DNA from 2 places in the Velazquezella soli genome. Region 1 is predicted to be linked to the other one. Evidence: predicted binding sites of a transcription regulator. Region 1 holds the regulator's gene; the other holds the start of a gene.
The links. Region 1 encodes PhoB, which activates phosphate uptake and scavenging genes when phosphate is short. Its sites were predicted from a motif close to TGTCATNNANCTGTCAT; they were not measured.
Positions count from the first base shown of each region.

Region 2: the regulator PhoB is predicted to act here: its motif matches at 1,582-1,598, upstream of AC0JZ8_RS11205 (DUF1045 domain-containing protein).

Region 1 is NZ_CDRNXF010000004.1:8,570-12,780, reverse strand. Features, by position in the region: gene pstA (phosphate ABC transporter permease PstA) at 1-496, shown strand, start outside; gene pstB (phosphate ABC transporter ATP-binding protein PstB) at 512-1,327, shown strand; gene phoU (phosphate signaling complex protein PhoU) at 1,379-2,092, shown strand; gene phoB (phosphate regulon transcriptional regulator PhoB) at 2,218-2,901, shown strand; gene AC0JZ8_RS03630 (DMT family transporter) at 2,883-3,797, opposite strand; gene AC0JZ8_RS03625 (ArsR/SmtB family transcription factor) at 3,922-4,211, shown strand, end outside.
Region 2 is NZ_CDRNXF010000004.1:1,570,945-1,575,155, forward strand. Features, by position in the region: gene mnmC2 (tRNA (5-methylaminomethyl-2-thiouridine)(34)-methyltransferase MnmC2) at 1-359, opposite strand, end outside; gene AC0JZ8_RS11200 (NAD(P)/FAD-dependent oxidoreductase) at 358-1,560, shown strand; gene AC0JZ8_RS11205 (DUF1045 domain-containing protein) at 1,673-2,380, shown strand; gene puuE (allantoinase PuuE) at 2,452-3,408, shown strand; gene uraD (2-oxo-4-hydroxy-4-carboxy-5-ureidoimidazoline decarboxylase) at 3,405-3,902, shown strand; gene AC0JZ8_RS11220 (nucleotidyltransferase family protein) at 3,966-4,211, shown strand, end outside.

The DNA of each region.
Region 1 (4,211 bases):
TCTGTTGGGTCTCGCGGTCTTCATCAACTTCATGGGCCTGCCGCGCTCGGCCTCGCTGGTCGGCGGCCTGGTGCTGACGCTGATGACGCTTCCGACCATTATCATCGCCACCCGCGCGGCACTGAAAGCAGTGCCACCGTCGATCCGTGCTGCAGCGCTCGGGCTCGGTGCCTCGAAGATGCAGACCATCTTCCACCATGTCCTGCCGCTTGCCATGCCCGGTATCCTGACCGGTACGATCATCGGCCTCGCGCACGCCCTTGGCGAAACCGCGCCGCTCCTCTTGATCGGCATGGTCGCCTTCGTGGCGAACTATCCGACCACGCCGATGGATCCGTCGACAGCGCTGCCGGTACAGATCTACATGTGGGCTAACGAGGCGGAACGCGCCTTCGTTGAACGAACCTCGGGAGCGATCATGATCCTGCTCCTGTTCCTGATCTTGATGAATGTTGGCGCAATTCTCTTGCGACGCCGCTTCGAACGGCGTTGGTAGAGGAAGGGGGAAGCAATGAACATGATGTCAGAAGCTGCAGTTGAGAAGGCGCTGGACAAGAAAATGAACGACGTTGCATATAAGATGATCGGCAAGGATGTCTCCGTTTATTACGGTGACAAGCGCGCTCTTTATGACGTGAACCTGAATGTCCGCCAAAATACCGTCACTGCTTTGATCGGTCCGTCCGGCTGCGGCAAGTCCACCTTCCTGCGCACGATGAACCGCATGAACGACACGATCGAGGGTTGCCGCGTCACCGGCAAGATCACGCTCGACGGCGACGATATCTACGACAAGGAAATCGACGTTGTGGAGCTGCGTGCCCGGGTCGGCATGGTGTTCCAGAAGCCGAACCCGTTCCCGAAGTCGATCTACGAGAACATTGCCTACGGTCCCCGCATCCACGGCCTTGCCCGCGGCAAGACGGAAATGGACGCGATCGTCGAGGCAAGCCTGCAGCGCGCCGGCCTCTGGGCAGAAGTCAAGGATCGCCTGCATGAAGGCGGTACCGGCCTTTCCGGCGGTCAGCAGCAGCGCCTGTGCATCGCCCGTGCGATCGCCGTTTCGCCTGAAGTCATTCTGATGGACGAGCCGTGCTCGGCACTCGACCCCATCGCCACGGCCAAGGTCGAGGAACTGATCCACGAACTGCGCGCCAACTACACGATCGTGATCGTCACCCACTCGATGCAGCAGGCGGCCCGCGTTTCGCAGCGCACGGCGATGTTCCATCTCGGCCACCTGGTCGAGGAAAACGATACCGACAAGATGTTCACCAATCCGGATGACCAGCGCACCCAGGATTACATCATGGGCCGCTTCGGCTGATGCGGGCGCAGAGCCCGTCAGCCGCAACTGCAGACATCAAGGATCAGACACATGGTTTCGACCCATATTCTCTCGGCCTATGACGAGGAACTGAAATACCTGAACCGCCGGATCTCCGAAATGGGCGGCCTGGCGGAGCAGATGTGCGGTGATGCCGTGCGTGCGCTCGTCAACTCCGACTCCGCACTGGCCCAGAAGGTCATCTCGGACGACGTCATTCTCGACCATGCCGAGCGCGATATCCAGGACAAGGCGATCGTCACCATCGCCAAGCGTCAGCCGATGGCGGCCGACCTTCGCGAGATCATCGGCACGCTGCGCATTGCAGCTGACCTGGAACGCGTCGGCGACCTTGGTAAGAACACCGCCAAGCGCGTGCTCGCCGTGCAGGGAACAGGCGTCCCGCGCAAGCTCGCCCGTGGTCTGGAGCATCTTTCCGAACTGGCGCTGGTGCAGCTCAAGGACGTTCTTGATGTCTTCGCCAACCGCTCCGCGGAAAAAGCCGAAATCATCCGCCAGCGCGATGAAGAGATTGACGCGATGTACACCTCGCTGTTCCGCGAACTCCTCACCTACATGATGGAGGATCCGCGCAACATCACCACGTGCACCCATCTCCTGTTCTGCGCCAAGAACATCGAGCGCATCGGCGACCACGCGACGAATATCGCCGAGACCATCTACTACATCGCGACCGGCGCACAGCCGGAGGGCGAACGTCCGAAGGACGATACGTCCAACATGCTCGGCTCCGCCGGGACATGATGCAGCTCTCCCGAAATCGCCTGCCGGTTTCGGGACGATAACTGCCAAAACCAATGACCTGAAGCAGCGCGAGCGGATCTGGCGGATCTAAGTGCGGTTCGGGACGAGTGACGGAGCAAGTCGGAATGCAGCCGAAGATCGCAGTCGTGGAAGACGAAGAGGCCCTCAGCGTCCTCCTTCGGTATAACCTGGAGGCCGAGGGTTACGAGGTCGATACCGTGCTTCGCGGTGACGAAGCGGAAATCAGGCTTCAGGAGCGCGTTCCGGATCTTCTCATTCTCGACTGGATGCTGCCGGGCGTTTCAGGCATCGAACTCTGCCGTCGCCTGCGTATGCGGCCGGAGACGGAACGCCTGCCGATCATCATGCTGACGGCGCGCGGCGAAGAAAGCGAGCGCGTTCGCGGGCTTGCCACCGGCGCAGACGACTATGTGGTCAAGCCTTTCTCGACGCCGGAACTGATGGCCCGCGTCAAGGCGATGCTGCGCCGTGCCCGACCGGAGGTCCTTTCGAGCGTCCTCAAATGCGGCGATATCGAACTCGATCGCGAAACCCATCGCGTTCACCGCAAGAGCCGCGAAGTTCGCCTCGGGCCGACAGAGTTTAGACTTCTGGAATTCCTGATGGCCTCACCCAGCCGCGTCTTTTCGCGCTCGCAGCTGCTCGACGGCGTCTGGGGTCATGACATCTATGTCGACGAACGCACCGTCGACGTGCATGTGGGGCGCCTGCGGAAGGCACTCAACTTCTCCAACATGCAGGATGTCATCCGCACGGTCCGCGGTGCCGGTTACTCAATGGAAGCCTGAGCACCGCGTCTCCTAGCCGGCAGCGTCATGGCAATCACGCCGGTCACGACGCAGGCGAGACCGAGCCAGGCTGTCGAGGCAAGCGTTTCGCCGAGAAACACGACGCCGATGCCAACGCCGATCGGCACCCGCAGATAGGCCTGCGCCGTCGTGCCGACGGAGCCCAGCGTCTGCACCAGCCGGAAATAGATGACGAAGGCGAGCGCCGTCGAAAATACCGCGAGCGCCAACAGGGCGAGCATCGAATCGGTGCTGGGCGTCAGCGTCCAGGGTCTGTCGACCACGAGGCTCACGGGAATGAGGATGGCCGCCCCTGCGATCAGCGATCCCGCGGCGGGCATCATCGGGTCCAATCCCTTAAAATTCTTCCCGAAGATGGCAGCCGCCGCATAGCAGATCGTCGCGGTCACGATGGCGAGTTGAGCCCAGAGGTTCTCGCCCGACCCGGCAAGCGCCTCCATGCCGACGATCAGGCATATGCCGACAATGCCTGCCGCAACTCCGAACAGCTTGGCCGCAGAGACGCTTTCATGGCGCGTGATCAGCGCCGTCAGCAGAAACGCGAAGATCGGCGTCGTTGAACTCAAAATGGTGGCAAGGCCCGCATCGGTCGTCTGTTCGGCCCAGGCAATCAGGGTGAAGGGGACAGCGCTGTTCAGGCAGGCCTGAACCGTGAAGAGCGTCCAGGTCTGCCGGTCCCTCGGCAGTTTCAAGCCGCGCAGGTGCAGTGCCGCAACGAGAATGAGACCGGCGACCAGCGTCCTGACGGCGATAAAGGTGATGGGCGAGATCGTCTCCACACCGACCTTGATCAGCGTGTAGGACGCGCCCCAAAGCGTCGCGAGCGTGAGGAGCAGCAACAGATCCGTTGCCATGCTTGTTTTGGTGTCCGCCATTCCAGTTCCTATCCCCATCCATGCAATCTCCGCCCGTCTTAGCGGAGAGAGGAAAAGAAATGCTTCGACGACGGCCGAACCGTTGACCGCTGACGGCAAAGTTTTCCGGTGCTAGAACTGGATCATGCCCAATATGGTTTCAGGAAACACGATTGCGGAAGTTGCAAGCCTGATCGGCGATGCTGCACGCGCCAACATGCTGTCCGCGCTGATGGGCGGACAGGCGCTGACGGCGGGCGAACTGGCACGCCACGCCGGCGTCACCGCGCAGACCACCAGCGGCCATCGCGGCAAACTGGCGCAGGTTCGCCTGATCGAGGTCGAGAAGCAGGGCAGGCACCGCTATTACCGACTTGCCTCTCCGGAAGTCGCGCACGCGATCCACGCGTTGATGGCAGTCGCCGCGGATGGGCC
Region 2 (4,211 bases), 1.6 Mb from region 1:
AGTGCCCGCCCGATCTCGTCGCGCTGCATTGGATAGAGCTCGAACGATGTGAAATGCAGCCGCGTGCCGGGTTTGCGGAAAAGCGCCCACTGGCGCCAGGTCTCGCAGGCGTTGAGGCCGGTGCCGAAACCGAGTTCGCCGATCCGGAACGTGTCTCCAGCTGGCGACATCTCGGTCCAGCGCTCCGGCAGGCCGTTTCCGGCCAGAAACACATGGCCGCATTCCAGCCGGCCATCGGTGCGGCAATAAAAGTGGTCGCCAAATTCCGTCGAATACGGCATATCGCCGTCATGCCAGTCGAGCGCCGGGGCTTCAGGCGTGGCGTCGTCTTTTACAATTTCGGGATCGTGATTGCTCATGGAAGATGCGGATAATCCTCGAGGTCCCCGGGGTCAATCGCCAGCGATGCCGCATCTCCCCGGCGATCATGTCGATCTCCTGATCATCGGCGGCGGCATCATGGGCCTCTGGGCCGCGGTCAAGGCGGAACGGCTCGGCATCCGAACCCTTTTGGTCGAAGCCGGACGGTTGGGGCAGGGTGCCAGCGGCGGCATTCTGGGCGCGCTGATGTCGCATGTGCCCGACCGCTGGAACGACAAGAAACAGGCGCAATTCGACGCACTCGTCGCCCTCGAAGACGAAGTGGCGAGGCTCGAAGCCGAGGCCGGGCTGTCCTGCGGTTATCGCCGCTCCGGTCGGCTGATCCCGCTGCCGAAGCCGCATCTCAGACCCATCGCCCTACGCCATCAGCAGGAGGCGGAGGTCAACTGGCGGCACGACGGCGATCCGTTCCACTGGCATGTGCTCGATGCGTCGCCTTTCGACGGATGGCCGGACCCGGCCTTTACCGAAGCCGGCATCGTGCACGACACGTTTGCCGCCCGCGTTTCCCCCCGTCATCTGATGGCTGCGCTCGCCGCCTTCCTTGGCAACGCCCGGCATGTGAGCCTGATCGAAGGACTGCCGGCGGAGCGGATCGACCCGGTGGCAAACCGCGTCGAATTTGCCGATGGACGCTCGATCGGTTTTGGCCATTGCATGATTGCGGCCGGCCCGCAGTCGTTTCCGCTGCTTGGTCCCCTGTCTCCATCCATCTCGGTTCCGCTGGGACAGCCGGTGAAGGGGCAGGCGGCGCTGTTGAAGGCCGATATCGATCCGTCGCTGCCGATCCTGTTTCTCAACGGGCTCTATGTGATCGCCCATGACGATGGCCACGTGGCGGTCGGCAGCACCAGCGAGGAGGAATTCGACGCGCCGTTTGCCACCGATGCCAAGCTCGACGATCTCCTGGTCCGCGCCCGCGCGCTCGTGCCGGCACTTTCCGGTGCGGAAGTGGTGGAGCGCTGGGCCGGGCTACGGCCAAAGGCGATCGGTCGGGAGCCGATGGTCGGTCCGCATCCCGACCATCCGCGCGTCATTGCTCTCACCGGCGCCTTCAAGGTCAGCTTCGGGCTTGCCCACAGGCTTGCAGATGCTGCGCTCGGTTTCGTCATCGGTCAAGAGCACTCGCTTCCCGAGAGTTTTATACTTTCGGATCATCTTTCGGTTGCTACGCGTTAAACGCGCGTTTCGGCCCTTTCTCGTCGTTAATCTGTCACGCAAATCGCGTAACCCAATTCGTGGGGTTGATGAGCATGCGTGAATAAACGAACAGGGGCAGAAAAGGTGACGCATGCGCTACGCACTCTATTTTACGCCACCTGCGCATGATCCGCTGACGCTTGCCGCGGCGCAATGGCTAGGCCGCAGTGCCTATTCCGGCGAGGCGATGGAGCCGCCCGAGATCTGCAACCTTGGTTTGCACGAGATCGCCTATCATACCGCGCTGCCGCGCCGCTGCGGTTTTCACGCCACGCTCAAGGCGCCGTTCCGGCTCGCTCCTGATATTACCGAACAGATGCTGCTGCGCCATCTGATGCACTTTGCGGGATCGCATGATCCTTTCGAACTGCCGCTTCTCGAAGTGGCGCGTCTCGGCAATTATTTCGGGCTCGTTCCGGCTGTGCCTTGCGAGCGGATGCGGTTTCTCGCCTGCGCCGTCGTGCAGGAATTCGACGTGTTCCGGGCGCCGCTTTCGGAAGGCGAGCTGGAACGCGCCGATCCCGGCGATCTTTCAGCGCCGCAGTTTTCCAACCTCCACCGCTGGGGCAACCCTCACGTGATGGAGGAATACCGCTTTCACATGACGTTGACGGGCCCGATGACACCGGCCGAAATGCCGCGTTTCGAAACGGCCTTGCGCGCCCATTTCAATCCGTATCTGCTGCGTCCCTTGGAAATCGCCAACATCGCGCTGTTCGTCGAAAATGAGCCCGGTGCGCCGTTCCATGTCCATTCTCTGCATCCGATGGGGCGCGTTTCCGCCCGCAAGATCGCCTGAGCGATCACGTTCCGTCTCGACATCGGCGGAAAGGCTGGGCTACCTTCCACAAGAGATAATCGAGGTGGACCATGCCCATAACCATAAAAGACTACCCCCGCGATCTCGTCGGCTATGGCCGCCACACGCCCGATCCGAAATGGCCCAACGGCGCCAATATCGCCGTGCAGTTCGTGATCAACTACGAAGAGGGCGGCGAAAGCTCGATCTTGGACGATGATCCGGCGTCGGAAAACCTGCTGTCCGAAATCGTCGGCGCCGCCGCCTGGCCGGGCCAGCGCAATCTCAACATGGAATCGATCTACGAATACGGTTCGCGCGCCGGTTTCTGGCGGCTGCACCGGCTGTTTACCGAACTCAAGGTCCAGACCACCGTCTACGGCGTGACGCTTGCCATGGCCCGCAATCCCGAAGCTGTCTCAGCCATGAAGGAAGCCGGCTGGGAGATCGCCAGCCACGGTTACCGCTGGCTCGAATACAAGGATTTCGACGAAGCACGGGAACGCGAACACATTATTGAGGCGGTGCGCCTGCATACGGAGCTTACCGGCGAGCGTCCTTACGGCATGTACCAGGGCAAGCCATCCGACAACACGCTGAAGCTCGTCATGGAAGAGGGCGGTTTCCTCTATTCGTCCGACAGCTACGCCGACGATCTGCCCTATTGGGTTCCCGGGTTGGATGGCAAGCCGTTCCTGATCATCCCCTATACGCTGGAAACCAACGACATGCGCTTTGCCACGCCGCAGGGTTTCAACACCGGCGATCAGTTCTTCACCTATCTAAAGGATGCGTTCGACACACTTTACCGGGAAGGCGAGGAGGGGGCGGCAAAGATGCTGTCGGTCGGCCTGCATTGCCGCCTCGTCGGGCGCCCAGGCCGCGTGGCGGCGCTGCGCCGGTTCATGGAATACGTGCTCTCCCACGACAAGGTCTGGCTGCCGCAACGCATCGAGATCGCCCGCCACTGGCATGCCCATCACAAGCCCTCAGATGTGTCGGCCCCAAGCACGGTGGCTGCACGATGACCGCCCGCAACGATTTCGTCGCGACCTTCGGTGGTGTGTTCGAACATTCGCCCTTTATCGCCGAGCGCGCCTATGACGGCGGCATGATCTTCGTGCCGCTGACCGCCAAGGGCGTGCATGAGGCGATGGTGGCGGTTTTTCGCGCCGCGGACCCGCAGGAGAAGCTCGGCATCCTCAACGCCCATCCGGACCTTGCCGGCAAGCTCGCCATCGCCGGCGGATTGACTGAAGAGAGCAAAAGCGAACAGGCCGGCGCCGGTCTCGATCGTCTGAGCCCAGATGAGCACGCACGCTTCACCGAACTCAACGCCGCCTATGTCGCAAAATTCGGCTTCCCCTTCATCATCGCCGTCAAGGGCCTGACACGGGACGACATCCTCGCCGCCTTCGAGACCCGCGTCGGCAACGACGCGGACCAGGAGTTCAAGACCGCCTGCGCCCAGGTGGAAAGGATCGCGCATCTGCGGTTGCTGGCGCTTTTGCCGGAGACGTGAGGCGTTTGCTTTTCCCTTGCCTGTCCTTCGCCTATAGTGACCGCAACAGGAGTTATCGCCCACATGAGACCGTCGGAAGTGCTGGAGAAAAACCGTGTGGCTATCCGTGAAGCGACGAAACGCTTCAATGCGGCGAACCCGCGCGTCTTCGGTTCGGTGGCTCGGGGTGAGGACCGTCCGGATAGCGATATCGATATTCTCGTCGATGCACTGCCGGGCACCACGCTGTTTGATCTCGGCGGGCTGCTGGAAGAGCTGAAGGAAATGATGTCGGGCACCGATGTCGACCTTCTCACACCGGGCGATCTT